Linked DNA regions of Spirulina subsalsa PCC 9445. The protein of the gene in region 1 interacts with the protein of each later gene in a pairwise test. Links are inferred from orthologs where the notes say so. Each region holds a gene or a part of one and is shown in the gene's direction. Other genes may lie near its edges.

Region 1 (16,256 bases):
ATGGGTACCTTGTCCTATTGGCACCAACTCCACGGATTTCGCCCTTGATGTGTTACAAAAAACCGGGGTAGTGGTGACTCCGGGGAGTGCCTTTGGGGAAGCGGGAGAGGGCTATGTGCGGGTGAGTTTGATTGCCGATTGCGATCGCCTCGGAGAAGCCCTGCGACGACTCAAACAAGCGGGAATCCGTTATCGTCCCGAGGAGGCCGTTGTTTCCTCCAACTCCTAGAAAAGGGGAAATTTTCAGGAAAATTAGGACTAAAGCCCCCAACAAAGCCTAAAATCACAACAGGGTGGATGGAATTAGACCCATTACGACCCATCCACCCTCAACCTTTCCCCATTTTGGCTATTAGAGAGGGATTCCATGTCTCTAGAGAACTTAAAACCCGCCAGCAAAGCCGACGCGATGGTTTATGTCCCCTATTTCCAAGGGCAAAAACGCCAACTTCTGCCCCTAGCGATTGGTTTATATCAACAAGGTTCCCTAGAAGGGGAACGGCAAATTGAAGGCAGCGATAATATCCCCTTTGTGGCGACTTGGTTTGTGTCTAAATTACCCTCAGAATTAACGCGCTGTCGTCTCCAGTTTGATGGCAACGCAGAATTAAGCTATGAGGTGGATTTACAAAATTCTGAGTTTGTGGATCATCTGATGGATGTGATTATGACCTACAAACGCACGAATCACACCGACTTTTCTCGGCAATTTTATCGAAAACTTCTACAAAAGGATGATGCTTCCTCTTGACCTGCTAGATTATAGTTCAGCGAGAGGACAACGGGCTGATTCTCCCCCCTAATCCATCCACGACCCCATAGAAACTGTCATTAACTGCTAACCAATTTATAGGAGTGAGGGTGTGCCAAAATCTAGATATCTCTTGGTTGGTTCCACAGAACCGTATAGTGGGAAGTCCGCCACCATTTTAGGACTCGCCCATCAACTTCGCGCCCAAGGCCTCTCCATTGGCTACGGAAAACCCCTGAGTCATGGCGGGGAGGAGATGAACGAGGCCGGGGAAGATGAGGATGTGCAGTTTATTCGCCAAATCCTTAATCTCACTGAACAACAAACCCAAGTCCCTTTACTGTTTTTAGATGAACCGACGGTCAAAAAAGGGCTGCACCACGAAGCGGGGAGTTATTATGTGGAACAACTTCAAAGCTCTTTAGCTCAAGTTGAGGGGGATTTAGTCCTCTTAGAAGGTTTAGGCACAATATCTGAAGGACGCTTATTTAATCTCTCACTCAAGGACATTGCCGCCCACAGCCAAGCGATGGTTCTGATTGTGGCGCGCTATCATTCTCTCTTGTTAGTGGATCAATTGCTGGACGCTCAAGATCAACTAGGCGATCGCCTCTTTGGAGTCGTGATCAATGATATCCCGCCCCAAGAGCAGGAAGCGGTGAAGCAACATTTACAACCGTTTCTGGAAAATCAGGGGATTCCTGTTTTAGGCATGATGCCCCGCAGTAGTTTGTTACGCAGTGTCAGTGTGCGAGAGTTAACGAAACAGTTGGGGGCGAAAGTTCTTTGTCGGTCGGACCGGTTAGATTTAATGGTGGAACGTCTGACCATTGGGGCGATGAATGTTAACTCGGCACTGGAGTATTTCCGCAAGGGTGAGAATATGGCCGTGGTGACAGGAGGCGATCGCAGTGAACTACAAATGGCCGCTCTGGAAACTTCAACCAACTGCCTCATTTTAACCGGACACACGCCCCCTCAAGATTTTATTATTAACCGGGCGGAGGACTTGGAAATTCCCATTTTGTCGGTGGATCTCGATACCCTAAGCACCGTGGAAATTGTCGATCGAACCTTTGGCCAAGTCCGTCTCCAAGAGTCAATCAAAGTCCATTGCATTCGCGAACTGATGGCGGAATATTTCGACCTTCCGCGCTTCATGCAGCTGCTTCAATAGAACGTTTAGCCTCTCGCCAAGAAGGGTTTTTTCAGTAAACCCTAATTCGTCTCGGTTGTCCAGTGGAGGTAAACCCCCAAATGGCTCTCTTGTGTTCAGGGCCATAACTGAGATGGATGGGACGAGTCACCTCGTAAAAATACAAGGAATCAAAGGGGAGTTGAGCGTCTAAAATCCACTGCATCACCTGATCACTTCCCACCCCTACCACCCGAAAATCACAGGCGGCTCCGAGGCGATCGCAAAAATAATTCCCCTTGCGATTGCGTTCGTGCGCCATGTGTTGATCCCGACTGGGATCAATACGACCGTTTTTAACCCCAGTTTGGGGGTCTTTTTGGTTGAGATAACGCTTTAAATCCGGTGAACAGAACCCATAGGTGAGTTGCAGGCGATCGCGTCCAAAATGCCGGGTAATGGGATCCAGTAAGTAGTAATTCAAATCCTTTAAGGCCTGCAAGGACTCCTCTGCTTGGGGAAAAGGATTAATCTGAGCCGCATATTTTTGATAAGTTTGGCTACAAGTGCAGAAATCCCCCAAGGTGAAAAATTCCCCCAAGGGTGTAGAACTATCAAAAGACCCCGATTGCACCATGACTAATGTTCTCCCCCCTCTTCCGCATTTTGGCGGATCGTTCTCCGTATTTTTGCGGATACAACTCCCGGTTTAAAATCGGGCAAATTTGACCAAAAATCTTGACAAGAGAAAAAAAAGGCGGATTTTGGCGACGAAAGCACACAAGGAACCCCCAGATCAGAAAGAGAACCGACGACTTGCCGTGTTTCGTCTCGGTTCTCTTTACTGGTTCGCTCCTCACACTTATACAAGATAACCAATCTCCCCCAGTTTGTCAAGATTTCCGTAATATCCCCGTGAACAGGGAATTTTAAAGAGGGTTTGCTGAACAATATCAGGTGCTAGACCCAACAGGGGAACAGATCCTCCAAAACTGGCACAAGTGCCTATTCCCGACACCTGACACCCGATTCCCAATGCTAGAAAATTTAAGCATTATTGGGATTCAAGCGAATCATTTCCCAAGTGACATAAGTCCCGATGGGACTCCAAAGCAAATAGGGAACGAGGAGGAGGGTGGCGGTAGGATTAACTGGGAAAACCAACAGGGCGAGAATGGCACCGAAGAGGGTACCAGTGGCACCAATAAGAGTTCCGGTCAGTAAACTTTTCCAATTACACATTAAGGGGGTGTAACTCATGATCGTCACTTCAACGAGTAAATATCCCCCCATCAACGGCCAAGATTGGGCCGTTTCCCACACCAGATAAGCAGACCACACCCCAAAAATCACAATAGTTGTCCAAATTAGGGGAATCGCCCACTCAAAGGTCAACCAGGGGGGGCGACGGAGACGGTTAAACCAGCGCCGCCCTTCTGGGGTGGTGAGGTTGCTAATTTGCACCACGACGAGGGCAATCAGTCCGATAATTAGCCAACTGGGAATAGGCATAGACCATCACGATTGCAGAACTTGGGCTTCTCTCACCCATTTTTGCACTTCTTGGACGGGGGGACATAAATCTCGCCGTTGGAGGGTAGAGACTTGCATCCGGAGGATTTGACGGTGTAAACGGTGAACGGGGGTGTGGGCGAGTTGACTGACGGAGGCAATGCCGGAATGTAGGAGGATGCCACAATATTCACATCCGACACTGGGTAAGCGGGATAAATCCGCCATAGCCACCCATTTTTTCACCTGTTGGAGGGGCAAATGGAGTTGAGTGGCGATCGCATTACATTGTTCAGGAGTGGTTCCCTCATTCAGGAGGGCGGCGGTTGTCTCTAAGCCCAGAGACTGGAATTGACGGTGTAATTCTGCGTTTAAACCGGGCAGTTGTTCGAGATCCCAACTACAGGCTTGGATGGTGACTCGATTGGAAGCAGCAGGCATAAGGTTCCCTCAAGGAATATCCCATTATTGGGGCAGGATGGTTAAATCCAAAATGGGCTGATGGGTTAAGCATAACCAATGACAGACGAAAAGATCCGGTTTTTGGATATTTAGGGAGGCGATCGCGCATTCTGTGGGGAAGGGGAAAAGCCGATCAAAGACAATCCCTGACCCGTTAAAGGCGAATTGGAGGGTATAAACAGCCGGGGGAGCGTTCAAGTGGTGTAACAGTTCGTAGGCGAGATGATAGAGGGGTTGACGTTGATCATCGGGGAGATCCACAGGCTGCACATAACCCTCATTTTCCCGTCCGATCACTTCCCCATAGAGGGGGCCTTTAATGGTCCAGACAATGGGCAGCCAATAATCGCCCTTGCCTGTTTCATAGTCCAGTTCCGTTTCCACCCATTGCTGTTGTTCCGCTAAGTCCTGACAGGCGAGAAAAATACTGGGGGAGGGGAGGGGTAATTCTGGGGGAATGTGTAGGGTGAGGGGACAGTAGACTGCATCCAGATCCATGTCCAGATCCTCGGGGGTAATCAGGGTAATTTCTGCCTCGGGTTCTAGGGAGGCGATCGCTTCTTTTAACGCCAAAGCATGGGGCAAGGGGGGAGCAACTTGATCACAAACAATCAACACTGGCGGCATAAAAACACCTAAAAAGAGGGGCTGAATTTTGCCCCTTTAAAATACCATGCTGTCCACCCGCTTACATGGTGCCGAAACTGGGAATCGGACCGGGTAAACGACGGGAAAAACTGGGCAAATCCACCTTAGAGGTGTTGCGACGAGTTTTCACCGCTAACCGATAGCTAACACTTTGTAACTCAACGTGAAGTTGTCGATTTTCCCGTTGTAGACGTTCGATTTTCTCCCGCACAGGCTCCATCCGTTCCGCAAATTTGCGACGGTAAATTTGGGGCATTTCTTGCAGGGCTTGTTCTAACATCCGACTGCGATCGGTTAATTCCTGCACAGACTGGCGGAGTTGATAAATTTCTTGATCCCGTACTGCAATCTGCTGTTGATAGAACGTGACTTGTTGTTCTACTTCTTGCAGTTGTTCCCGCAACATCCGCATTTCTGCCTTGTGACGCTCAGAAACTTCGGGCTGGGGCATAAAGTTAGTGTTGCCTTTGACCAGTCGGAAGAGTTCTTGGGATAACTGCTGAACCAGTTGGTCGCGGAGTTGAAGTTCTTCTCGAAGGCGAGAGACTTCACTTCTTAGGCTATTGACATTGAGATTTTCTGTAATATTCACGGTTGCTTTCTGCTCCGATCTCAAAGATGTGTAGGCAAGGTGTGGGAGGGGATTGTACCGCTCATTTTAATGTCTTTTCACCTATTTTGCATCAAAAAATGCAGCAATAGGGAACGGGGGGCAGGGGAGCAGGGGGGCAGGGGGGCAGGGGGAGATGTATATTCCCTATTCCCTATTCCCTCCCTCAATTCGATCCATCACAATATAAGCAGGGCGCTTGCGCACTTCATCAAAGACGCGCCATAGATACTCCCCAATGACCCCTAAAAAGATAAACTGAAAGCCACCAATAATCAGCAGAACAATCATTAAAGCAGACCAACCCTGTAGAGTAATTTGTAGCGTTAAACGCTGAACAATGACTAGAATTCCATAGAAAAACCCTGTTGTTGCTAAAATAAGTCCTAAAGCTGTACAAGCGCGAATGGGGAGATAGGAGAACTGAGTAATTACACTAACCGCTAACTCTACTTTTTTCCAAAAACTCCAGCCTGACTTGCCAATTTTGCGCTTTTGACGGTCATAAAATATCTGGGTTTGGCGGAAACCACTCCAGAGGATTTGTCCACTAATATGGGAGTTTTTTTCCTGCATGGAAAGTAATACATTGGCAACGGGACGATTAATCATAAACATATCGGCCCCTGTTTTAGGCCACTCTGACCAAATTTTGTTCATTAAACGGTGGAACATTTGGGAAAAAAGCCGATCTAAAAAATGATCCGCTCTGGTACGACGAACCGCCCAAACTACATCATAGTTAGCTTGAATAATATTAAAAAACTGGCTAATTAATTGGGGTGGTTCTTGTAAGTCTTGAGCTAAAAATGTGATATAATCTCCTTGAGCGTATTGGATGCCTGCAAGGATGGCAAGATAAGATTTAAAGTTGCGAGCTAACCGAATTGCTTGGAAGGAAAAATGCTCAGGCTTTAGGTTTTGAACGAGTTTAAAGGTGTTGTCTTTAGAGCCATCATCGACAAAGACAATTTCGGTTTTAAACTGCTCTTGATTCTCTTGGGCGAGGGTTTCTAAACCTGCAATGAGGGGAGAAAAAAGTTTTTCAGCGTAATAAAGGGGAACAATTATAGAAACAGTGGGCAATATTGAGGAGGTAGCGAGGTTTATATTCATTAGCCAATACAGTATCTACAAAACTTTGTATCTTGTTTATTAATGCTATAGATTAAGCTACAATTTTTAAAAAATCATCAAAATTGCGAATATAATCGGCTTCGGAGTAGGGATGAGAGGCTAAGACAACGAGGGCGGAATTATTACGGTGTACTAAGTCTCCCCAGAGTAAGGGTTTTTGATAAAGTCCAACGGTGGGATCGTTTAGAACAAAGATTTTCTGCTCATAACCATCGGTTAATAAAACCTCGACTTCTCCAGATACACAAACTAATAGTTGATGGTGTTGATGATGGGCGTGTCCGCCTCGTTGTTGACCGTTAGGACAACCATAAACCCAGTAGGTTCTAGCAATGGGAAAAGGACAGGTTTGATTACCTTCAGCCACGGCTAAATAACCTTGTTCTGGGGTGCCAAAATGAGGAAAACGGAGGATTAAGTCGTCATGGAGGGGGGAGGGATTACGCGCTGTAAAAGGTGCGGATTTGTTCAATAATGTAAGTCTGTTGTTCATGGGTTAAACCGGGATAAAGGGGTAAACTTAGTTCTTGTTGGGCGATTTGTTCGGTTAGAGGGAGATGGACGTTTGCCCAGGGGTAATCACGATAACAGGGTTGTTGGTGGGGGGGAATGGGATAATGGATGAGGGTTCCTACTCCTTGGTGGGTGAGAAATTGTTGCAGGCGATCGCGCTCCGGGACTAAAAGCGGGAAAATATGATAAACACTGTCTGGATTGTAGGCGAGAACCTGTAAGGGTAAATCCTGCAAATTCTCAATATAATACTGTGCCTGTCGTCGTCTCTCTTCGTTTCGTTGTTCCAATTGCTGCAAACGGCAGCTTAAAATCGCCGCCTGTAGTTCATCTAAACGACTGTTCCCTCCCTCAATCTCGTTATGATACTTACGGGGTGATCCATAATTCCGCAAAAGTTGCACGGTTTCCGCAATCTTGGGGTTAGATGTAGTCACAGCGCCCCCATCTCCCAAACAGCCAAGGTTTTTGGTGGGGAAAAAACTAAAACCACTGGCATCTCCCCAACTCCCTACTCGTCTCCCTTCCACTGTGGCCCCATGACTTTGGGCGCAGTCATCGAATAAGAGTAAACCATAGGAGCGAGCAATTTTTGTTAGTTCTGCCATGTCTGCGGGCGCGCCGTAGAGGTGAACGGCGAGGATGGCTTTAGTTTGGTCATTTAGGGCGTTTAAAACCTGTTCTGGGTCAATATTGAGGGTATCTAGACGGGGTTCGACTAAAACGGGGGTAGCACCGAGGGCGGTAATGGCGAGGAGGGTGGCGATGTAGGTATTAGCGGGAACAATAATGCGATCGCCTTCTCCAATTCCTGCCGCCCGTAACATCATTTCTAGGGCTTCTAAGCCATTCCCCACCCCCACACAATACTCAGCTTGACAATAGCCCGCAAAGGCCTGTTCAAAGGCTGTTACTTGGGGGCCGAGGATATACCACCCCGATTGAATCACTTCGGCAGTAATGGCCAGCAGTTGGTCATGATCTTGATAGGAGTGAGTGAGGTCAAGATAGGGAATTGAAGGGTTCATCATTCAGTCGTTGAGCCATTGCAACCAAAAGATTCAGCCTATCATAGGACTTGTTGAAAAAGTCCGGGAGTTGGGAGTCAGGAATCGGGAGTCGGGAGTCGGGAATCGGGAGTCGGGAATAAGTCTTAATTCCTCGTCTCCCCCTCTCCCTCTCTCCCCCTCTCCCCTGCTCCCCTCCCCCGTTCCCTAATCCTTAGTACAGAAAGCCTAATTAAAATCCAAACGAGTCTACAATGTAAGATAGAGAATCTGTTGCTATTGTTGCCCCATGTCCTACGAACCCCTGCATCACAAATATAGACCCCAAACCTTCGCGGAATTAGTCGGACAAGAGGCGATCGCACAAACCCTCACCAATGCCCTCAACACCTCCCGCATTGCCCCCGCCTACCTCTTTACCGGACCGCGAGGCACCGGGAAAACCTCCTCCTCCCGCATCCTCGCCAAGTCCCTCAACTGCTTAAAATGCGATCGCCCCACCCCCACCCCTTGCGGTCAATGCGAAACCTGTCGTCAAATCACCCAAGGTTCCGCCATGGACGTGATCGAAATTGACGCAGCCAGTAACACCGGAGTAGACAACATCCGAGAAATCATCGAACGCGCCCAATTTGCCCCCGTCCAATGTCGTTACAAAGTATATGTCATTGATGAATGCCATATGCTCAGTGTTCCCGCCTTTAATGCCCTCCTCAAAACCCTAGAAGAACCCCCGCCCCGCGTCGTCTTTGTCCTCGCCACCACCGACCCCCAACGGGTTTTAACCACCATTATTTCCCGGTGTCAACGCTTTGACTTTCGCCGTATTCCCCTCACCGCAATGGTCAAACACCTAACCCAAATTGCCCAAAATGAAGCCATTGCCATTGCAGCCGATGCCCTAACCTTAGTCGCCCAAATTGCCAACGGCGGTCTAAGAGATGCCGAAAGTTTATTAGATCAACTGAGTCTTTTATCTGGAGAAATTACCGTCGAAAAAGTCTGGGACTTAGTAGGAGCAGTGCCAGAACAAGATTTATTAAAGCTCATTCAGTCCATCCGTAGTAATCAAGTTGAAGCCGTTATTACCCAATGTCGTCATCTCATGGATCGGGGACGAGAACCTCTCATCGTCCTACAAAATCTCGCCACCTTTTACTTAAACTTACTCCTAGCCAAAACCTCCCCCCAAAATTACCATTTAGTCCCCGTCACAGCCCCCACTTGGCAAGCCCTCTGTGAAGAAGGAAAACATTGGCATCTCGAAACCATTTTACAGGGACAACAAAAACTCAAAGACAGTGAAATTCAACTCAAAAATACCACCCAGCCCCGTCTGTGGTTAGAAGTCACCCTCTTAGGTCTGTTACCCTCTGCTTTAACCCCTCCTCCGGCTTCCCCTCAACCTACTCCTCGGGTACAAGCACCCCCTACACCCACCCCCCAAACCCCACCCCCCAAACCCCACCCCCCCCAAGAAGAGAAAATCACCAAGGGAAAAGCAGATATTGCCCCCGCTGCCCCAAACCCCAAACCCCAAACCCCTGCTCCGTCTGCACCCTCTGCGGCCGCAACCGAAGAGGAAATCCTCCAGCGACGAATTCAACAATTCTGGCAACAGATTCTAGACCTTTTACCATCCGCCCCGAGTGCCTTATTGAAACAACATTGCACCATCCTACACTTCGACCTAGAAGATGGTGTGGTCTATCTTTCCATACCTAGTCCGGGATTATTGAAGATGGCTCAAGCACAAATCAAAGACATTGAACTTGCTTTTGAGAAAGTTTTTCATCAAAAACTCAAAATCCAGTTACAAATCACGCCCAAATCCCCTCCTCCTGCTGCCACCTCATCTCCCAAAGTGACACCACCCCCCGTTTCTCCTCCCCCAGCACCAGAACCCCAGAATGGGAATGGTAAGCAATTTACAGGAAATGGCGCATCCCGTCAGGTTAATCAGAACCATAGTAGTAGTCCTCCCGTCCTCCCCCCCAAGACTCCCCCAGCCTCCCCCCCCACTCCTCCCATTATGCCAACCACAGAGGAGGACGACGAAGAAGACGACGAAGACATGAAACAAGCCCTGCAACAAGTCCTCAAAATGTTTTCCGGTGAGATTTTGAATTTAGAACAAGAGATTCTCCCATCCACTGGAGGCCTAGTCACCGTTACAGATGACCCCGAATTTATCCCCGATAGTGACGAGGAGCGAGAAGACCCCGAGGATATGCCATTCTGAACGCAAAAAAAAGAGGGGACTGGCTGCTATCTCTAACCCGTCCCGCTAATTCATTCAATCTCAATGAGAGGAGAACACTCCGTTCACTATAACCTTGTTGAAAATATATGTCAACTATATTGATAAAAATTCTCAACTTAAGGCACAATCAGTTTACCGCGCCTCCGCTCCCTATTCCATAACTCCCCAATCCCCCGATGGAATAAAAGCCGCCCAATAAATTAGTGCCAATATTTGCGATCGCGTCGGTGCCGATGTAACCCAAGTTGCCCAAGGCATTGGTTTAGACTCCCGCATTGGCACAAAATTCCTCCAAGCGGGGTTAGGTTGGGGGGGATACGGTCGGAATTATTTAGACCGCGAGGCCGCAGAAGTGGCTGGTTTCCGCTATGTCGGGATTGGTCATTAAGTCCTGAATATTCCACGGTTTTGGATGTCAATAACCGGGTTTCTGTCGAGGAAACCCGGTTTCAAGCATGAGGTCAGAAACCGGGTTTTTAACAAAAATGTTGCAAAATTCCCCTTCCTCGCTTGCAGGGAGGGGATGGATAGCAACCCAGCAATATACTGAGCGACAGCGAATCCATGCTAAGATAAATAGATCTTGACCACTAACTCCCAAAGCGAAAACCAAGCTAAAAAGGGCTGTGTTGCAAGAGAAAATTTGGGTCTTAGGAACTAGGACTTCTGCCTGGGGAGGGAAGATAAGACTCGCTATATTTCGGTATAGAAAGCACTTCCCATTGAATCAGGAAGCTCCATCCTCGCGCCTCGGCAGAGTGGGGTAGTTCACCACAGCTTGGAGGCACTCATGAGAGAATGAACGCAACCCGGTTTCTTGCTGTGGTTAGTCTGTGTTCCCCAAGTGGTTGGTGCGTCAGCAAGATCACAGTTCTTGGTTATGTCACCTCAATTATTCGGTCAACGCACCCTACCGCGCCCTACTCTGTTCTAGATTATAAGCTAATACCAATAATCTTTAAAAATGAATCAAAAATATAACTCATTTAGAGATTATAAACCAGATGGTCATAATTGGATCACCTTAGCAAGTGGTGAGTATTACCCAGATATTTTAAAAGATGCTTGTGATTTGTATCAGCCCGTATTAGTGTTATTTGGGCAATTGGTTAAATCCTCTGAATCTTCCATCAGATTATACGGTCTTATTTCAGAAGTTAATAGCCAATGGATGAGGGTACAACTTTGTAGAGTTTTTCGGAAATATGTTAGTCCTTCAACACCTGTTGAGATGCTAAAAAAGAAGAAAAAAGCTAAAGAAATTGCCGAACAGTTTGGACATAAATTTAGACCAATCCAAGAAGTGCAAGCTTCATTTTCATCTCGTCCGGTACGGGATGAGGCTTTATGTGCTTTGTTGTGGGAATATAAAGACAGAGGGAAAAAAGGTTATGATTTAACGCAAAGATTATTTGATTTATTTCGCAGTTATTTTCCTGAGTTGAATATTCAGGGACCAGAGAGGGCAGGCAAAGATATTCTATTAGGAGATATTTTCCAAGATTATCCTAATCCTAAACGTCCTGTAGATTTCGTTATTTATGATCAGGAAAACACAGTTTTAGCTATTGGATTAGCAAGATATGATTCTGATCGGGGTGGCGCGCAGGAGGATGATCGTACAGGTGGTTATAACAATTGTGCAAACGAAATATTAAATTATACTCAAATCCATCAACTCAAAACCAAAATACTTTTTATTAACGATGGGCCGGGTTTATTATTGGGTTCAATGTGGGACGATTATTCGTCAATCGAAGAAAGTTGGACTCAGAAAATTATGGTGCTTACGTTAAGAATGATTCCCGAACGTTTAACCATTGAGTGGCTATATTCTTAATAATGTAGGAGGACAACACACATGGCTACAGGTATTTCTAAAACAAAATGGACAGGGGACACTATTTGCAATGAAGAGTTCATGCAAAACCCATCAATCCCTTCTCTGGCTTACAAAGGTAAATTATCTGAATCTGACATTTTAGATTTACCTTATGAAGACGCTTTACTATTTAAACAAATTGGCAAGCCTTACAACCAATTGTATTATGGGGATAATTTACCCATTCTTTTATCTTTTCTTAAAAACAACGAAATCAAAGGCAACATAAATCTGATATATATTGATCCACCTTTTGCGACTAAAAGTGTATTTCAATCTCGCTCTCAAACTGACGCTTATTGTGATTTGTTGGCAGGAACTAATTATATTGAATTTATGAGGAGACGGCTAGTTGTTCTCCGAGAACTATTAGCAGACAATGGCTCTATTTATGTCCATTTAGATTCTAACATGATTTTTTATATCAAAATTATAATGGATGAGATTTTTGGAGTTCAAAATTTTAGGAGTTTGATTACCCGAAAAAAATGTAATCCTAAAAATTACACCAAGAAGAATTACGGAAATATATCAGATTTTATTTTGTTTTATACAAAATCCGATAATTACATTTGGCATCGTCCATTTGACCAATGGACACCAGAAAAGGCAAAAAAAGAATATCAATATCTTGAAGCAGAAACAGGTCGTTATTATAAAAAAGTACCGATTCACGCACCCGGAACAAGAAATGGTGAAACGGGTCAACCTTGGCGGGGTATGAGTCCTCCCGCCGGAAAACATTGGCAATTTAGCCCAAAAACTTTAGATGAAATGGATAAAAGGGGTGAAATATTTTGGTCAAAAAATGGCAATCCAAGACGGAAAATATATTTAGATCAAAGTCAAGGTATTCCAGTTCAAGATATTTGGTTAGATTATAAAGATCCTCATAATCAAAATATTAAAATCACAGGTTATCCTACGGAAAAAAATCCTGATCTGTTAGCAAGAATTATTCAAGCATCTTCTAATGATAATGATTTGATTCTTGATTGTTTTGCCGGATCAGGTACAAGTTTAGATATTGCTTCTAAGTTAAATCGTAAATGGATTGGTATTGATCAAAGCTTGGAAGCTATTAGAACAATTATCAATCGCTTTAAAAATGGATGTGATGTTATGGGAGATTTTGTCAGTGCTAATTGTAATAGGGAGGTCAAGAGAAGCCAACAATTATCAATTTTTGATAACAACATAAATTCAAAAAATACTGCATCAAATTTTACTGTATATTCTCTTAAATCCTTACAAAGTGACTTGTTTGATCTGGAAATTTATGAGGAATAAGCTGTGGGGGAGAGTGGTCAGACTTCGACCGCTTGGAGTTGTTCGAGTGCTTACAGTTTAGTAGAGTGTGTCAGACTTAAAATTGCTCTTCAAAGTCTATGAATTTTCCGTCTGACGCACCCCACCCCTAAAACCCTAAAACGGAGCTAACAACTGTTTATTTGTCTCGCCAGTCTCCAGTCGCTAGATTAACGTTATCTCGCTGCTTTAAGTAATCGTTAATTGACTCAATACCCGACCCTTTTATAGAGGGAAGGAATGGGGATTTTGGAAGGTCAAATCATTCAATCTTCCCGATTTTAAGAGATACGACGCTTTTTCACAATTCGTTTAAACCCGCTATATAGCCAACCTACCTGAGTCGTGCAAAAAAGGTTTGCCTGTAATCCAGATAGGACAATAGCCTAAAGTTCACGTTTCATTAGGATCAGCTATATATTAATCCTACTACCGTTAATAATAGTACTAATAATACTATTAATACTACTACTGTTTTGATTAAAAATATTAATAATTTAATTAATCCTTCTACAATCCCTCCAAAGTTTCTGATAAACAAAGAGATTGGATCTTCTTGGTTAATCCAGGCTATTATAATAGTTGTTCCACAAAATAAAAGTGTCAACGGAAAAATATATAGTTCTGGAATCCCATAAAGCACCAAGACTTCTCCAGCACACCCCTCCAACACTACAGTTAGACCAGTTACAGTCGTGATTTCTCCACCTTTTTCACTCGACATACACCTTTTTCACTCGACATAGTTGTTCCACAAAATAAAAGTGTCAATTTCAGTTATCTATTTTAAGCAATCAGAAGTTCTTCGAGTCCCATAGACGCTAGACCTTTTGCCACTAGACCCGTAATTCCCAATGCGGCAATGCCTCCCAACATTCCCCAAGGCCCCCCTAAAATGGCTAAAGCGGTCGTAATTGCGGCGGCACCGCTTAACCCCGTTGTGGCCATTACAATGGTTAGAATGACCGCAGGAAGCCCTAATGCCGCTATCTTATCAATAACTTTGTCCATTTGCCCCAACCTTTGAACTTTGCTCTACAATCTGATTCTTCCCCTGTTATAATCCCGTTTACTGACCGGAAATGTCGGCACTTTTTCCCCGACATTTGTAAAAAAACATTAAAAAAGTCGGAATAAATCGGATAATGTCGGAATAAATCGGCGTATAATAAGTAAAACTTTTGGTTTCAAGTATGGACACAGAAAAGCTTGTCTCGCTAGCCGACCATCTGGTTTTCACGCAAACAGGGAAACACCTCACCACCCTACAAAAAACAATTCTGCGTGAAACCTTCGGGAATCAGCCCTATTCCCGTATTGCCCGAGAATGTAAGTTTACTGAAGGTCATATCAGAGATGTGGCTTCAGACTTGTGGAAAATACTGTCGGATGGGTTTGGAGAGAAAATAAACAAATCCAATGTTTCCTCAATCCTAGAACGGGCAGTTTTTGCCTTTAACTCGCCCACATTCGGCGATAATACACAAATTCAAGAGTTTAATTTTTGCCCCGGCACCCATTCTACTGTACCGGACTCTACACAAACCCCCGAACCCACAACCTTTCCCTGCAAAACATACCTGATTAGTACCCCAGAAGTTCCCCAATTCTTTGGACGCACTTCAGAACTCGACACCCTGAAACAGTACATCCTTAACCAACATTGTCGCCTCATCACGATTCAAGGACTAACTGGCATCGGGAAAACGGCCTTAACTCTGAAACTCCTTGAAGAAATTCAATCCCACTTTCACACTATCTATTACTCTAGTTTGCGCTTTTCCCCTCCCCTGACGGATACCCTCACTTCCCTCCTAAAATTCCTCACGGAAACAGAAACGACTCCCCAAAACCCAGAACTTCAACTCCATCAACTGCTGGAATATCTGAAACAATACCCCACCTTGATTATTTGGGATGATGTGCAGCATCTCCTGAGTGCAGAACCCGGAGGACAGTGGAAATCGGAACGGGAAAATTATGAGTTTTTGTGCAAAGTGTTGGGGGAGGTGGCACATTGTAGCTGTGTGCTGTTGTTGAGTTGGGAACAACCGCTTACAGTGACGCAGTTGCAAAGCTGCTCCCCTCGGGTGAAGTCCTTGTCGTTGGGGGGTTTGGGAAAGGAGGCTGAGGAACTTTTGCAGGCAATGGGACTCCGGGAGGAGGACTGGCAAGGGTTAATTGAAAAGAGTCAAGGGAATCCCCTGTGGTTGAAATTAATGGTAGATAGGATTGAAAAGCGGTTTGAGGGTAGGGTGCAGGAGTTTTTGTCCCATCGTTCGCTACAGTTGGATAAATGTTAAATGGGATTGATAAAACCCCCATTGGGGATGAGGAAAATGATGCAAATCCTATCAGCTTATCCAGAGAGCGCGTTAACATGAGAGGAAACGAGCAAACCCATGCAATCGCGCTACCATGACCCCAGCTATTAAACCCATTACTGATGCAGCATTAATGCAACTCAGTTCCCAAAATCCCGAACTGAGATTTGAACGCAATGCCGATGGTACTTTAATCACAATGCCACCAACTGGAAAAATTTCTAGTAATCGAGAACTAAAAGCAGGTGCTTATTTATTCGCCTTTGTAGACTCTAATGAGTTAGGAGAAGTTTTTAGTTCGAGTGGGGGGTTTATACTTCCTAACGGTGCGTTATGCTCTCCTGATGTTGCTTTTATTGCCCGACAACGCCTACCAGAGGGATGGGATACTGGAGAAGACGAATTTTGCGATATAGTCCCTGATTTTGTCATTGAAATTCGTTCTAAGACGGATAGTTTAACTAAGTTACAAGCAAAGATGGCAGAATATATCGACAATGGGGTGAAATTAGGATGGTTAATCGACCGCATCAATCGTCGTGCTTTTGTTTATCGTGGTGATGGTTCGATTACGCAATATCCAGAGAATGTAATGCTAGAAGGAGAAGATGTGATTCCGGGTTTTACCGTCGCTTTGCAAAAATTGTTGTAGTCGTAGTAGGGTGGGCAGTGCATCAGTCTCCTGGGAATATTCTTCAATTAGT
Region 2 (15,515 bases), 630 kb from region 1 along the record:
GTCTCGGACTAGCTTCTTGGAAGATAATCAGTTCTCCACTACTACCAAATTACTCGGGGAAGTGGTCTTTAACTTAGATGTTCCTTCTGGGAAACGAGCCGTCCCCACCTTTATCACGGGAACGTCTGCCAATGGTCAGAGCAATAATGGTTCATTGGGTGACACCGTAGTTACAGATGCGGCGGGGAATGTGATTGCTTCTGAGGTGGGTTTCCGCGAACCTCCCCGTCAAGAGAAAATGGACAGTAATCTGGCTTTCTCCTATCGGGCGCGTTTAAACTTTGATACTAGCTTTGTGGGGTCTGACCGTTTGCGCACTCGTTTACAAGCGCGCAACGCTCGGAATTTAACCGATGTTGCTAATATTGGCACCGATGGCCTGCGTCCTGACCGTTATGGCGACAGCAACAATAATGTTGAACTGAGCAAGTTGTGGTACTACTTCCCTCTGGGACGGAACATCCGGTTCCATGTAGGGGCTACTGGGATGAGTATTAATGACATCATTAATTCTTCAACGACCAGTCCTTACAGCAAAGATAGCTTACCTCTGGGGATGCTTCATAATCCCGCTTTCTTTGAAACTCATGGCTCTGGTGGGGCGGCTGTGGGGGCTAATATCAAGTTGAGCGATAATTTGGCGTTAGATATTGGTTACTTTGCCTCCAATGCCAATGAGCCGGATGAGGGGCTGTTTGGGGGGAGTTATGCTCTGCCTGTGCAGTTGAGCTTCAAGTTATCGAACATTAGTATGGCGTTGGGTTATTCCCGTACCTATGCTCCTAGTGGTGCCGTGAATTTGAGCACCATTGGCGATCGCTCTCGGACTCCTTTTGGTCAGAATGCCACCTCTGGCAACCATTACCACCTTGCCGCCAGTGTTGATGTTGGTCGGGCGATGAACTTAAGTGGTTGGTTTGGCTATACCAACGCCATTGGGGAAGCTACCGAAGCGGCCTTAGTGAAAGGTCGGAGCGCGGACATCTGGAACTGGGGGATTAACTTAGCCTTCCCGGATTTAGGTCGAGATGGTGCTGTTTTGGTGACAGGTTTCAGTCAACTGCCCTACGCCAGCCACATTGAGAACCGTCCTAATGTGCGCAATGCCTCCTACTTGGGGAATTTAGAGTATCGTTTCCCGGTGAACGATAACATCGAGATTGCGCCCGGATTGTTCACCATCCTGAATCCCCAAGGGGATGCTCGGAATGGTGCGGTTTGGGGGGCTTTACTCCGCACGACCTTTAAGTTCTAGGAGCAAGTTCTAGTTGAGATTCCGCCGTTGGAATCTCTGATTTAACGGCGGGGTTTCCGTGCTACGACGAAAGAGGGGGGAATTTTCCCCCCTTTTTCTAGCTCGCTGCAAGGGGGAATGGATGAACTCTCCCCCTACCACGGCTGCTCCTTGCGCTCCTATTCCATTTTGATCAGATCGATGGCTTTCGGATTAATAATCTTCCGACCAATATCAAACTGAATCGCCAGATTAGTCTTTTTCCCACTACCCAAGATATGGGTCACTTCCCCTAAACCAAAGACGGGATGAACCGCTTGATCTCCTACTGCCCAGACAATCTCCTCTGAAGGAGTCTTAGAGGCCTTACTTTTGCGCGTTTTACGGGCTTTGCGGACATTGGTGCTAATTAACTCCTCCGGTAATTCGGCGAGAAATTGGGAGGGAAAGGCTGGCTCTCGATAGCCCCAGAGGCGACGTTCTTGGGTATAGGTGAGAAACAATTGCTCTTGAGCGCGGGTAATGCCGACATAACAGAGACGGCGCTCTTCTTCTAAAGAGAGGGGATCTTGAATCGCCCGTGAATTGGGAAATAGACCTTGCTCCATCCCCACTAGGAAGACAATGGGGAATTCTAGACCTTTGGCGGAATGGAGGGTCATTAGGGACACCCGGCTGGCTTCTTCGTCGAGATTATCTAAATCGGAAGCGAGGGAGGCGCTGGCAAGAAAGGCCTGTAAACTGCTGTCCTCATTTTCTTCTTCAAATTGAGTCATGGCATTATACAACTCTAGGACGTTCTTCACGCGGTTGTCGGCTTCCTCAGTTTCTTGATTCCGCAGGTTGTCTAAATACCCTGATGCTTCCATAATGCCATCAAGAATCTTTACTACGCTTTGTTCTTGGCTGGCTTCTTGGTATTTTTGAATCATTTGGGCAAATTCATGAATCGCTTTGCTGGCCCGAGAGGCGATCGCATTTACCGAGGTTTCATCACTCAAAAGCTCCCACAGGGGGACATTTAGCTCCGTTGCGGCCTGCATTAATTGGTCAATGGTAGTCCGTCCTATACCCCGTCGGGGGGTATTAATAATCCGTAATAAGCTCACCGTATCGGCCGGATTGGCAATCACCCGTAAATAAGCTAGAGCGTCTTTAATTTCCTTGCGGTCATAGAATTTTTGCCCCCCCACAATCAAATAGTGAATTTTCGACTGAAGTAGGACTTCTTCAAAGTTACGGGATTGGGCATTGGTACGATATAAAATCGCAAAACTGCCCCAGTTTAACTCGGGATTTTCTGTCGTTAAGGCGACAATTTGCTGCACCACAAAACGGGCTTCTATTTGTTCATCACGCGCCTGATAGATATAAATTTGTTCCCCATTTCCTCGGGTCGGTCGGAGAATTTTATCAATCCGATGGGTGTTATTTTCGATTAAATAATTCGCCGCTTGCAGAATATTTTCTCGGGAACGATAGTTTTCTTCCAGCTTAACCATCGTTTGGGTTTCCTCATCGGGTAAGTTATCTCCGAAGTCTTCTTGAAACCCTAACAAAATGGTATAGTCAGCCATACGGAAGGAGTAAATCGATTGATCCGCATCTCCCACCACAAACACAGAACGCTGTTCCCAATTCCACTGTTTTGAGTCGGGTTCTCCATTGGTGGCTAAGAGACGGACTAAATCATATTGAATCCGGTTTGTATCTTGGTATTCATCCACCAAGATATGGCGAAATTGTTGATGCCAGTAGCCTAGAACCGTCTCATTTTGTTGAAAAAGGCGCACGGGGGCAAGAATTAAATCATCAAAATCTAGGGCATTATTCGCGGCTAACTGATTTTGATATTCTTCATAAATATCCGAAATAACTCGACCCCGATAGTCAGGATTCTCCTGGGCATAGTCTTGGGGAGATAGTCCTAAGTTCTTCGCGTTACTAATTGTATAACGCACCATTTTGGGATTGAATTTTTTGTCGTCTAAGTTGAGTTGTTTGGTCGTAATGTTTTTGACTAAAGTTTGGGCATCATATTCATCAAAAATGGAAAAATTGCGCTTCCACGTGCGTCCTCGCTCGTCTCGATATTTATTGATATCATAGCGGAGGATGCGAGAGAAAAGACTGTGAAACGTCCCGATCCAAAGAGGCTTAATCACTGTTCGATAAACTTTAGATCGGAGAGCGGTTTGTTCTGGGGGGGTGAGGGCATCAAAGGGCTTTTGATACTTTTCAAGGGCTATTTTCTGACTGAATAACCGTTCAATGCGCTCCTTCATTTCCCGAGCGGCTTTGTTGGTAAAAGTAACAGCCAATATATTTTCGGGATGAACTTTGTGGTGATTAATGAGATGAAAAATACGATAGGTTAAGGCTCGGGTTTTGCCAGATCCGGCCCCGGCAACCACGAGAAGAGGGCCGCAAAAATGTTCGACCGCACGTCGTTGAGAGGGATTGAGGGAGGCAAGAAAATCTGGAGTTGGTATCATGAGAACGAGATGGAGAAGATGGGTACAGATTAAGAAGCGTGAAGAAAACGCCCGACCTTTCTAGGGTCTACACAGAAGGGAAAAGAGTATGTCACAATTGGAAGGGAAGATAAGCGCAGCCTTAAAGGTATCATCCTATCTTCTGGTGAAACACTCATTCTAAGATTTTCTGAAGTTTATGCAAAATGCTGAGTCGTCTAGACAGGCTCAGTCTTTATGGAAGTTACGTCAAGTAACCGTGCAAGAAATAAGGGCGCTTCTAGACGCAGACCGAGTTAATTTATTAGCCTTCCAACCGGATGGGGTGGGAGTGGTGGTGAGTGAAGCGAACGCACGCCCTAACTACGCCCCGGATTGTCGGACTGCCCGTCCGGTGTTGCCCTCTTTGTTAAACTTACATTTTCCAGCCGCCGATATTCCCCCCACCTCACGGGTACGGTTTTTGGAAAATCGCCAGGGGGTCCAAGTCAACACCATCACCCAAGAGGCGGTTTATTTCCCCCTGAGCCAAAAACGCCGGGAAGTAACTCATCCGCCGATTACGGCGGATCCTTGTCATGTGGAATATTTGGGACATTTGGGAGTCCAGTTTTGCCTGACCATCCCGGTGATTATTAGTCAGGGGGTGGCGGTATCGTCTTCCTTAGCTTGGGCAGAACAGGAATCTTTGTGGGGCTTAGTCATTGTTCACTATGTCACGCCCCCTCCCGAGAGTCCTCAACAGAAGTTAGCCCAACTGGAACTTTATCTAGAACGATTACAACGGTTTTTAACCCGAGAACAGGCCATCCGTCATCAACACCGGGCGCAACAAGAGGAAAACCTGTTGCTGGAGATTCGCCAGTTGTTGATCCATGGGGGAGAAACAGACTGTTGGCAAGTGGTTCTAGAGAAAGTGGTGAAGGCCTTGGGGGGGTGCGGGGGCTGTTTAACTTGGTATGGCTATTTAGAGGGGATTCAGCCCCAGTGTTATATCTTGGGGGATTATCCCTTAGAGGCTCATGAGGTGGTACAACGGACTTGGCAGAATCTGCTAGATGCGGCCCCTTTAGAGGCGGTGACAGTTCCGTTGCACTTTCCGGCCCTGAGTATTGATTTGTTGTCTCCTGGAGCCCCAGAGGTTTTGAAAACGGCGTTTTGGAACACTTCAACAAGGCTGTTGTTGGGGGTGGGTTTACAGTCAGGCTATGAGTATGTAGGACATTTGAGTATTTTTCGGCGAGGGCGCGATCGCCAAATCCATTGGGCTGGCAATCCAGAACGCACCCAAGGGGAACGCCAGCCCCGTTCTTCTTTTGATCCTTGGCTGGAAACGGACCATCAAGCGGTGGATTTTTGGCTAGAAGACGACTATCTCTTGATTAAACGGGTGGCCGAACAAATCTATACAGCCCTACGCCAGCAGCAAATTGAGCATTTACGAGTCAGCCAACGGGGTTATCATGCCCTAACGCAACTGCCGAACCGTCAATTTTTGAGTGAAAAACTGGCGATCGCGTTGATTAACAGTAACCTCAATCATGAACTGGTGGCCGTGATTTTCATTGACCTAGACCGTTTCAAACAGGTGAACAAAGTCTTAGGCCATCGGGTGGGCGATGAACTCTTGTGTTTAGTCGCCCAACGCTTAAAAGAACACATTGCCCCCCCGAAAAATCTCCTTGCCCATTGGAGTGGAGACAAATTTGTGTGTTTATTACGACAAATCAAACAGGCCGAAAGCGAGATTATCGAAACCCTCTGTCAGGATATTAGTCAAGAATTCCAAGCCCCGTTTTTTCTCAGTGGTCAGACCATTTACGTTACCCTGAGTATGGGGGTGGCCTTAGCCCCCTTCGATGGCACCAATCCCGAAACCCTGCTCCTCCATGCGGAGGCGGCTATGTATAACGCTAAACAGCAAGGCCGGAACACCTATCAGTTTTATCGGGCGGCCCTAGGCGATCGCCTCAATCCCCTCTCCTTAGAAGCGGATTTACGTTCCGCCTTGATTAACAATCATTTTCAGCTTTATTACCAGCCGCAAATTGACCTGAAAAGCGGGAAAGTGATGGCAATGGAAGCCCTCATCCGGTGGCACCATCCCCAGCGCGGTCTAGTCTCCCCCTGTCACTTTATCCCCCTCGCCGAAGAAAGTAGTTTAATCTGTGATCTGGGGGAATGGGTCTTGCGCCAAGCCTGCCGACAGTATAAAGTCTGGCAAAGTCTCGGCATGGAACACCTACGCATTGCTGTTAACGTCTCCGCCAGACAATTCCAACAAGTAGACTTTCTCAACACCATCACCGGGATTTTAGCCGAAACTGAAACCCCCCCCTCGGCCATTGAAATAGAAATCACCGAAGGCACCGCCGCCAAAGATGTGGAATTAACGACTACGATTCTGCAATACTTACAAAATCTCGGTGTCACCGTCGCCCTTGATGACTTCGGCACCGGCTATTCTTCCCTCAATGCCATCAAGCATTTTCCCCTCAATACCCTGAAAGTGGATCAGTCCTTTGTGCGAGATGTAATCACCGATCCCACCGATGCCGCCATTGTGAAAACCGTCGCGGCCTTGGGACATGGCTTGAAATTACAAGTCCTCGCCGAAGGGGTGGAAACCTTGCAACAACTAGAGTTTTTACAATCGGTTAATTGTGATTTAATACAAGGGTACTTATTTAGTCCCCCCCTCTCTTCCTCCGCGGCCACGGAATTCTTACAAAACTGTGCCAACGGAGCCAGCTTACAGTACCGTTTTAACGCCCACGACACCGGGGAAGAGGACATAATTAGTACCCATCCGGCCTTGCAAGACCTTTTAAAACAGGCGCAACGGGAACATCTCACCGCCCAAATTGCCCAGCAGATTCACTCCTCCCTAAAATTAGAGGATATTCTCAACACCACTGTCCGAGAAATTCGCCATTTTCTGGGAACCGATCGGGTTATGCTATACCAATTTAAGCCCGATTGGGATGGGCAGGTGGTTGTAGAATCGGTGGGGCAGGGGTGGCAGTCTTTGTTAGGGCAAAGTATCAAGGATCCCTGTTTCCGGGTGAAGTGCGCCCCCCTCTATCGTCAGAATCGCATTTCGGCCATCTCCGATGTGGAACATAGCCCTCTAGAACCGTGCCATCGTAAAATGCTACGCCGCTATGACGTGCAGGCCAATTTAGTCGTGTCTATTGTGCGGAAAGAAAATCTTTGGGGACTGCTGATTGCCCATCATTGTAGTAGTCCGAGGGAGTGGCTCAACAGTGAAATGGACTTATTGCGTCAACTGGCCTCCCAAGTTGCGATCGCCATTCATCAATCCCAACTCTATCAACAACTCGAACAAGCCAACCAAGAACTCCGCCAAATTGCCACCCAAGACAGTTTAACCGGAGTCGCCAACCGTCGCGCCCTAGATGACTATATCCTCCAAGTGTGGGGACACTTACAACAGGAACAAGCCCCCCTGTCCCTGATTTTGTGCGATATTGACCATTTCAAATACTATAACGATACCTACGGTCATCAAGCCGGGGATCAGTGCTTAAAACAGGTTGCCCGGGCCATGCAGAGCGTTATTGAGAATCCCCAGCATCTCGTCGCCCGTTATGGAGGGGAAGAGTTTGCCATCATTCTCCCCCGTGCCACCCACACCGAGGCGCTGGAAGTGGCCATCCGTTTACAGGAACATCTGGACTCCCTTAAAATCCCTCATATTTCCTCCCCCATTAGTCCTTTTGTTACCCTGAGTATTGGGGTGACTACCCATGTCCCCCGGATAGAAAAAGCCCAAGATATCCTAATTGCTGAGGCAGATCAAGCGCTCTATCGTGCTAAAGCCCAAGGGAGAAACTGTATTGAGTCCATTAGTCACTAATTGGGGTATAGTCATTTCCCGACTGTTTTGGCTTGAGGGGAGGGGGAGCAGGGGAGCAGGGGAGAGGAGGAATTAAGACTTATTACTTATTCCCAATTCCCAATTCCCCATTCCCAATTCCCCATTCCCAATTCCCCTGTTCCCTGTTCCCTGTTCCCTAATTACTAATCAAATTCTTATGTCCTTTGTTGGTTTACATATTCATAGTGACTATAGCCTCCTTGATGGAGCGTCTCAACTTCCCGCTTTAGTGAATCGTGCCGTAGAATTAGGAATGCCTGCCATTGCCCTCACCGATCATGGGGTGATGTACGGGGCCATTGACTTAATTAAAACCTGTCGAAATAAAGGGATTAAACCCATTATTGGCAATGAAATGTATGTCATTAATGGTCAAATAGAGGACAAGAAAAAACGTTATAAACGCTATCATCAGGTCGTTTTAGCGAAAAATACCCAAGGTTATCAAAACCTCGTCAAACTCACCACAATCTCTCACCTCGAAGGAATGCAAGGGAAAGGCATCTTTACCCGACCTTGTATTAACAAAGACCTATTAGAAAAGTATCACGACGGGTTAATTGTCACCAGTGCTTGTTTAGGGGGAGAAGTTCCGCAAAATATCTTAAAAAATGACCTAGTAGAAGCCCGTAAAGTTGCCCAGTGGTATAAAGATATTTTCGGAGAAGATTATTATTTAGAAATTCAAGATCACGGTTCGGCAGAAGACCGGATTGTTAATGTCGAAATCGTGAAAATTGCCCAAGAATTAGATATTCCTATCATTGCCACCAATGACTCCCATTTTATCTCCTGTCATGACGTAGAAGCCCATGACGCGCTGCTTTGTATTCAGACGGGAAAATTAATTACAGAAGACAAGCGTTTGCGCTATAGCGGCACTGAATACCTCAAGTCTGCCGAAGAGATGAAACGCTTATTCCGTGACCATTTGAGCGATGATGTGATTGAAGAGGCGATCGCCAATACTATCGCGGTGGCTGAGAAAATTAAACCCTACAAAATCATGGGAGAACCCCGCCTTCCCAACTACAAAGTCCCTCCCAATCATACCCCCGATAGTTACTTAGAAGAGGTCACTTGGCAAGGCTTACTAGAACGCCTTAATTGTCGTCATCGTTCCGAAGTCCCCACCCTCTATAAAGAGCGCATCGAATATGAACTTAAAATGATGCAGCAGATGGGCTTCTCGACCTACTTTTTAGTGGTATGGGACTATATTAAATATGCCCGAGATAATAACATTCCTGTAGGACCCGGACGAGGTTCTGCGGCTGGCTCTTTAGTGGCTTATTGCCTGAAAATTACCAATATTGATCCCGTGCATCATGGTTTATTATTTGAGCGATTTTTAAACCCAGAACGGAAGTCTATGCCGGATATTGACACAGACTTTTGTATTGAAAAACGGGATAAAGTGATTGAATATGTGACGGAGAAATACGGCAAGGCGAATGTAGCGCAAATTATCACCTTTAACCGCATGACTTCCAAAGCAGTATTAAAAGATGTGGCACGAGTGCTAAATATTCCTTACGCAGAATCAGATATGATGACCAAATTAATCCCCGTTTCTCGGGGAAAACCGACCCGTTTAAAGGTTATGGTTTCTGATGAGACACCTTGCCCAGAATTTAAGCAAAAATATGACACAGATCCCACAGTAAAACGCTGGGTAGATATGGCTATCCGCATTGAAGGAACGAATAAAACCTTTGGCGTTCATGCGGCTGGGGTAGTGATTTCCTCTCAACCATTAGATGAGGTTGTCCCTTTACAAAAGAACAATGAAGGGGCTGTTATTACGCAATATTCAATGGAGAATTTAGAATCTTTAGGATTGCTCAAAATGGACTTTTTGGGCTTAAAGAATCTGACCACTATTCAAAAAGCTGCCGATTTAATTGAGCAAAATCGGGGGGTTCATTTAAATGTGGATCAACTGCCCTTAGATGAACGGAAAGCCTTACGCATTTTGAATAAAGGGGATGTGAAAAAAATGCCCCCAGATATTCAAAAAACTTACGGATTATTTAAAGAGGGGCAACTTGAGGGGATCTTTCAGGTGGAATCTGAAGGGATGAAACAAATTGTTAAAGACCTTAAACCGTCTGGCATTGAAGATATTTCTTCTATTTTAGCCTTATATCGTCCGGGACCGTTGGATGCGGGGTTAATTCCTGATTTTATTAACCGCAAACATGGACGAGAAGCCATTCAATATGAACATCCCTTATTAGAGTCTATTTTAGAGGAAACCTATGGGATTTTGGTCTATCAAGAGCAAATTATGAAGACAGCCCAAGACTTAGCGGGGTATAGTTTAGGCCAAGCAGACTTACTCCGTCGGGCGATGGGGAAAAAGAAAATGTCTGAGATGCAGAAACATCGGGAGATTTTCATTGATGGGGCAACAAAAAACGGGGTATCTCAACCGATTGCCGAACATTTGTTTGATCAAATGGTTAAGTTTGCTGAATATTGCTTAAGCTATGATACAAAAATTATCACCGTGGAGTATGGCGCGATCGCAATCGGTACAATTGTAGAGCAGGGTTTGCACTGTCACGTTTATAGCGTTGATCCCAATGGCTTCATTTACACTCAACCCATTGCCCAGTGGCATCAGCGAGGGGAACAAGAAGTTTTTGCATATACCTTAGAAAATGGTTCAATCATTCAGGCAACGAAAGACCATAAATTTATGACTCAACAGGGGAAAATGTTACCCATTGATACTATTTTTGAACAAGGTCTAGACCTCCTGCAATATCATTTAGAGGAGACAGGAAATCCTAAAAAAGTTAGTTCTAATAAAGGGCATCTCATTCACATTTAGCCGACGTGAGCTAGTTTTTTCAAGGGGACAAAATATCATGAATAACAGTCACATCCGACTAAACGTGATTACCAAAGAATGGGTTATTTTTTCCCCCAGTCGTCGTCAACGTCCCCAAGACTTTCAACAAGATCCAAGTTTACACATCGAACCCCCTTGTTATGACCCGCACTGCCCCTTTTGTAACTTTTCTGAAGCATCTTCTGAAGTAGTGATTCTAGAAATTGCCAATCCGCAAAAAACGGGCTGGCAAACGAGAGTTGTTCCCAATAAATACCCCGCCTTAACACCAGATGCTAAAACTACCCGCCAACTCGATGGGATTTATTTATCTATGCCCGGTTATGGTTGCCATGAGGTAATTGTAGAAAGTCCAAAACATCATTTAGATATTGCAACAATGCCTTTACAAGAGGTCGAAATTGTGATAGAAACCTATCATCAACGCTATTATGATTTAATGGTAGCCCATCAGAATATGATGGCGATTATTTTTCGCAATCATGGCCATAAAGCCGGGGCTTCTTTACAACATCCCCACTCCCAAATTATTGTTACAGGGATGGTTCCCCAACATATTCGCTATGCTGAACAGGAAGCACAACGCTATTATGATACTTGGTCAAAATGTTTGTATTGTGAGATTTTAGCCCATGAAAAACGGGAGGGAGTGCGCATAGTTGCCGAAAGCAATTTGTTTTTTGCTTTTATCCCTTTTGCGGCCGATGTTCCCTTTGAAATCTGGATTATGCCCAAGGTTCACCAGGCTGATTTTGGCAGTATTTCGGACGCGGAAAAGGTCGATTTTGCGGCTATTTTAAGGCGAGTATTACGGCAGTTAAAGACCAAATTAAACAACCCCGATTATAATTATGTCATTAATACGGCCGCTCGCTATAAAGCCGAAGAACCTCAAGTTCATTGGTATTGTCAAATTCGCCCCCGTTTAACTACACCTGCGGGGTTTGAAATTGGGTCTGGGATTAGTATTAATCCTTCTTTACCGGAGTCTGATGCGGAATATTTACGATCTTAATACTAGGGTTCATAACATCTAACTTGATTTTTCCCTTCAGATTTAGCCACATAAAGGGCTTTATCGGCCTTATAAATTAAGTTTTCTATCCGAGATTGAGTATCTGGGATTTGGGTAGCTACTCCTAAACTGAGGGTGACATAGGGAACAACAGAAGAGGCACAATGGGGGATTTTAAGCTCAAAAACCGCTTGACAGAGGGTTTGTGCAACAGTCACGGCTTCATTTTGGTCTGTGTTGGGTAATAAAATAATAAACTCTTCTCCACCATAGCGGGCAATTAAATCATGGGACTGCTTGAGTTGAACTTTAATGATATGGGCGACTTTAATTAAGCACTCATCTCCGGCTTGATGCCCATAGGTATCATTATAGGGTTTAAAGTTATCAACATCACATAAAATAATAGAACAAGGTTTTTTTTCTCTCAGCATTCTACGCCATTCTAGTGCTACAATGCTATCAAATTTTCTCCGATTAGCAACTCCGGTTAAACTGTCATAATGAGCCATGTCTTTGAGCCTTTTATTCGCAATTTGTAAGGCATTTTCAACGGCATGACGACGTAAAATTTCTGCTTCATGTTCTTGAATTTTTTCTTGAAGCTTTTGGTTTTTTTCTTGAAGCGCATCGACCAATTGAGCATGAGCTTTTTGTAAAAACCTCAGTTGTAAATGGGTATCAATCCTTGCTTGAACTTCGGCAATATGGAACGGTTTTGTAATATAATCAACTCCCCCAACGGCAAAGGCTTGTAGTTTCTGCTCAACTTGATTGTAAGCACTTAAAAAAATAACTGGAATGTCTTCGATTTCGGGCATGGTTTTCAGTTGCTGACAAACTTCATAACCGTTCATCTTAGGTAAACCAATGTCTAATAAAATGAGATCGGGTATGGTCTTTTGAACAACTTTTAAGGCCATTTCCCCTGTAATAACTTTACGAACTTTATAACCTTGTTGCTCCAACATAGTCGCTAGTAAACGCAAGTTCTCTGGGGTATCATCAACGATTAGTATATCCGGTTGGTTTGTTGGGAGATGAGCAACCATTAGAGGCTTCCCTTGAATTAGGACGAGGGTCTGTCAAATTGTTGTAAAAGTTGAGCCGTGGCTTCGAGAATTCTCTCAAATTGAAAGTTTTTGACTAATTGTATTAAACTAGCAGCCAGTTCTGAATTGGGGTAAGGAATTTCTTGGATCAAGGAAAAAATATGCTCTTCATCCGCAATGCTCACAGCTTCTTCAAAATGTTTGAGCCAAGGCTGTGGTTGTTGTTGGAGTTGGGCAATCCAAGCATCAGATGAGGGTTGAACTTTAGTTAATTCTACTTCTAGACTATCGTATTCTGAGGTCACAAGGGAGTTGCTACTATAAGAATATTCTACGCCTAAATGTTCTTGTATTTTGGCTAAGATATGGTTTTTTAGGAAGGGTTTACTGAGAAAATCATCACATCCGGCATCTAAAACAGCTTGTCGTTGTTGTTCAAAGGCGCTGGCGGTGAGGGCGATAATTTTAACGGGGGGCTGAGTGTGGGGGGGGAGTTGGCGTTCTTGCTGGCGAATTTGTCGGGTGGCTTCGTAGCCGTCCATGACGGGCATCCGAATGTCCATCCAGATGAGATGGGGGTGCCAGGTTTGCCAGAGGGCGATCGCTTTTTCCCCATTTTCGGCTTCTTCAATCTCGAATCCCAAGGGACTGAGGATAGAACGCAACAGGTGACGATTGACGGCAATATCTTCCACAATTAAAATCCGCCATGAGGGCTGATGGGGGGCGAGGCTAATAATGGTTGGGGTGTCAGAGGAGGGGGACTGAAATTCTTTGGGAGTCGGGAGACACAGAGAAAAGCGGAAACAGGTTTCTTGGGGGTTGGTTTCAGGACAGGGAACGAGGGTAGGAGGGTGTTCCGGGGGAGATACTAGCCGCCAGTTGCGACTTTCAACGGCTATGTCACCCCCCATGAGTTGAATAAAACGGCGACTGATGGGTAAACCTAGACCTGTTCCCTGTTGGGAGTTGCGCCCGACTTCGGTTTGTACAAAGGGGTCAAAAATACGATTGAGGTCTTGGGGGGCGATGCCGGGGCCGGTGTCAATGACGGAAAATTCAAGGGGGATGAGGTGGGGATCATGGCTGGGTAGGGTTTGAAGCCGCAGGGTAATATAACCGTGCTGGGTGAATTTGGAGCTATTACTGAGCAAGTTCATGAGGATTTGTCGCAGTTTGCTGGCATCACCGAGGACAAACTGGGGTAGGTGGGGGGGGCGTTGGATGGTGAAGGTTAAGCCTTTGGTGTGGGCTTTGAGGTAGAACATACTGTGCAAGAGGTCGAGGAGTTCATGGAGGTTGAAGGGGGCGATATCTAGGGAGACTTGCCCGGCCTCCATTTTGGAGAGGTCGAGGATGTCGTTAATCAGGTCGAGGAGGTGTTCTCCGCTTTGTTGAATAATGCTGAGATAGTCTTTTTGTTCGGGGTTAAGGTTGGACTCTTGATGGAGGATTTGGCTAAACCCGAGGATGGCGTTGAGGGGGGTGCGTAGTTCATGACTCATGGTGGCGAGAAATTGACTTTTGGCGAAGTTGGCGGCTTCGGCGGCTTCTTTGGCTTCTTGCAGGGCTTTTTCGGTGCGTTTGCGATCGCTAATATCCCGAATCATGAATAGAACCTCATCGTCCCCGCTAATGGTGACGCGGACTTCTTCTTGATAAATTTGACCGTTGAGGGTGAATTCCTGCTCGTAAATACACATTTCCCGCTTACTCAGAACTTGGGTCAGGACTTGTAAATGTCGGGTGGCAATTTCTGGGGGAACAACATCCATCAGGTGTCTGCCAATGCGTTGATGGTCAAAAAGTTGGGGGGAATTTTTGGCGGCGATAAAGTCCAAATAAATGCCATTGCGGTGGACGCGGAACATGAGGTCGGGGATGGCTTCGATAATGGCTCGATAGCGGAGTTCACTTTGTTGGAGCGCTCGGTCAAATTCTTGTAGTTGGTTTAACTGTTCTTGTAGGCGGTTTTGGAAGTTGATGGTTTCGGTAATATCGGTATGGGAGCCAATCATGCGCACCACTTCCCCGGCTTCGTTTTTGATGTGAATGGCACGGGAGAGGATATATACAATAGAGCGGTTTTTGTGATAAAACCGTTGGGTCATCAGGAAGCGGGGAACTCTCCCTTGGTTGTAGTCTTCCACCAGACCCAGGGCTAAAACTCGATCTTCAGGCAGGATGACTTTTTCCCAACTCTCCAAACTGTTGGGAAATTCATGATCTTGGTAGCCCAGCATTTCTTTCCAACGGGGGGAGAAATAAATGCTTTGTTGCTTAAAGTCCCAATCCCAGAACCCATCATTGGAGGCTTCAATGACTAATTCTAAACGGAGGAGGGTTTGCTGAAGTTGTTCCTCAATGCGTTCTCGTTGCTCAATCTCCCGTTGCAGTTGATAGTTCTGCTCATCAAGATAGAGTTTCTGTTGTTTTTCTTGTTCTAACAGGGAGGCCTGGGCGATCGCAATTCCCAAACTGGCCGCCACCGACTCGATCAACTCAATATCCTCGTTGTTCCACTCCCGGAAGATACAACACTGATGTAAACAAATTAAACCGTTGGGTTGGCCATTGTAGGAGGTGCGCACCGCCAGCATGGATTTAATCTCTAATTGCTCACAGAGATCATAATTACCCCTAAATAGAGGATCCTTGTAAACATTCGGGGTGACAACGGCTGCATCTTGAGTTAATACCGCCTGGACATGGGCATTGCCTTCTACGGGAATGGTAAAAGCGGCTAAGGATTGATAGGGGCCGACAAGATACTCCGCCACCAGAGGCACGCAAGGCAGAGGATCCGGGTAGTAAGTATGAATTAAACAGCGATCCACCTGTAACACTTGGCCTAATTGTTCGGCGGCGGTGTTGAAAATATGGTTCACATCCAAGCTGAGGCGGATTTTCTCGGTAATTTGTCGCAGGAGGAGGGTGCGATTTAACTGTTGGGTCAGGGATTCTAGGGCTTGACGGCGG

Evidence for each region.
Region 2: the proteins of SPI9445_RS0109585 (region 1) and SPI9445_RS0106725 interact in binary tests that used the Escherichia coli proteins (3 or more experiments, as listed by UniProt). The link is inferred for Spirulina subsalsa PCC 9445 from one-to-one orthologs.

What each region holds. Positions count from the first base shown.
Region 1 is NZ_JH980292.1:2,049,263-2,065,518, forward strand. Bases 7,555-10,540 are described here. They hold SPI9445_RS0109585 (DNA polymerase III subunit gamma/tau), read left to right. Parts: upstream 7,555-8,064; coding sequence 8,065-10,017; downstream 10,018-10,540. Other genes in these bases: SPI9445_RS0109580 (DegT/DnrJ/EryC1/StrS family aminotransferase), read right to left, coding at 7,555-7,799. Also shown: SPI9445_RS0109530 (aspartate aminotransferase), read left to right, coding at 1-229; type IV pilus biogenesis protein EbsA, read left to right, coding at 368-751; SPI9445_RS0109540 (phosphotransacetylase family protein), read left to right, coding at 864-1,928; SPI9445_RS0109545 (hypothetical protein), read right to left, coding at 1,960-2,523; SPI9445_RS0109550 (TspO/MBR family protein), read right to left, coding at 2,934-3,398; SPI9445_RS0109555 (DUF4332 domain-containing protein), read right to left, coding at 3,405-3,839; SPI9445_RS0109560 (hypothetical protein), read right to left, coding at 3,864-4,487; SPI9445_RS0109565 (Npun_F5560 family protein), read right to left, coding at 4,549-5,100; SPI9445_RS0109570 (glycosyltransferase family 2 protein), read right to left, coding at 5,266-6,234; SPI9445_RS0109575 (WxcM-like domain-containing protein), read right to left, coding at 6,287-6,727; more of SPI9445_RS0109580, read right to left, coding at 6,696-7,554; SPI9445_RS0109590 (hypothetical protein), read left to right, coding at 11,003-11,878; SPI9445_RS0109595 (site-specific DNA-methyltransferase), read left to right, coding at 11,900-13,210; SPI9445_RS0109600 (hypothetical protein), read right to left, coding at 13,638-13,952; SPI9445_RS25045 (hypothetical protein), read right to left, coding at 14,015-14,239; SPI9445_RS26970 (helix-turn-helix domain-containing protein), read left to right, coding at 14,422-15,531; SPI9445_RS0109620 (Uma2 family endonuclease), read left to right, coding at 15,647-16,204. UniProt on the Escherichia coli protein: Part of the beta sliding clamp loading complex, which hydrolyzes ATP to load the beta clamp onto primed DNA to form the DNA replication pre-initiation complex.
Region 2 is NZ_JH980292.1:1,418,765-1,434,279, forward strand. The notes cover bases 7,440-10,648. They hold SPI9445_RS0106725 (trans-splicing intein-formed DNA polymerase III subunit alpha N-terminal partner DnaE-N), read left to right. Parts: upstream 7,440-7,766; coding sequence 7,767-10,448; downstream 10,449-10,648. Other genes in these bases: SPI9445_RS24605 (diguanylate cyclase domain-containing protein), read left to right, coding at 7,440-7,588; galT (galactose-1-phosphate uridylyltransferase), read left to right, coding at 10,486-10,648. Outside these bases: SPI9445_RS0106710 (iron uptake porin), read left to right, coding at 1-1,255; DNA helicase PcrA, read right to left, coding at 1,414-3,729; more of SPI9445_RS24605, read left to right, coding at 3,908-7,439; more of galT, read left to right, coding at 10,649-11,484; SPI9445_RS0106735 (GGDEF domain-containing response regulator), read right to left, coding at 11,487-12,536; SPI9445_RS29135 (PAS domain S-box protein), read right to left, coding at 12,554-15,515. UniProt on the Escherichia coli protein: DNA polymerase III is a complex, multichain enzyme responsible for most of the replicative synthesis in bacteria. This DNA polymerase also exhibits 3' to 5' exonuclease activity. The alpha chain is the DNA polymerase catalytic subunit.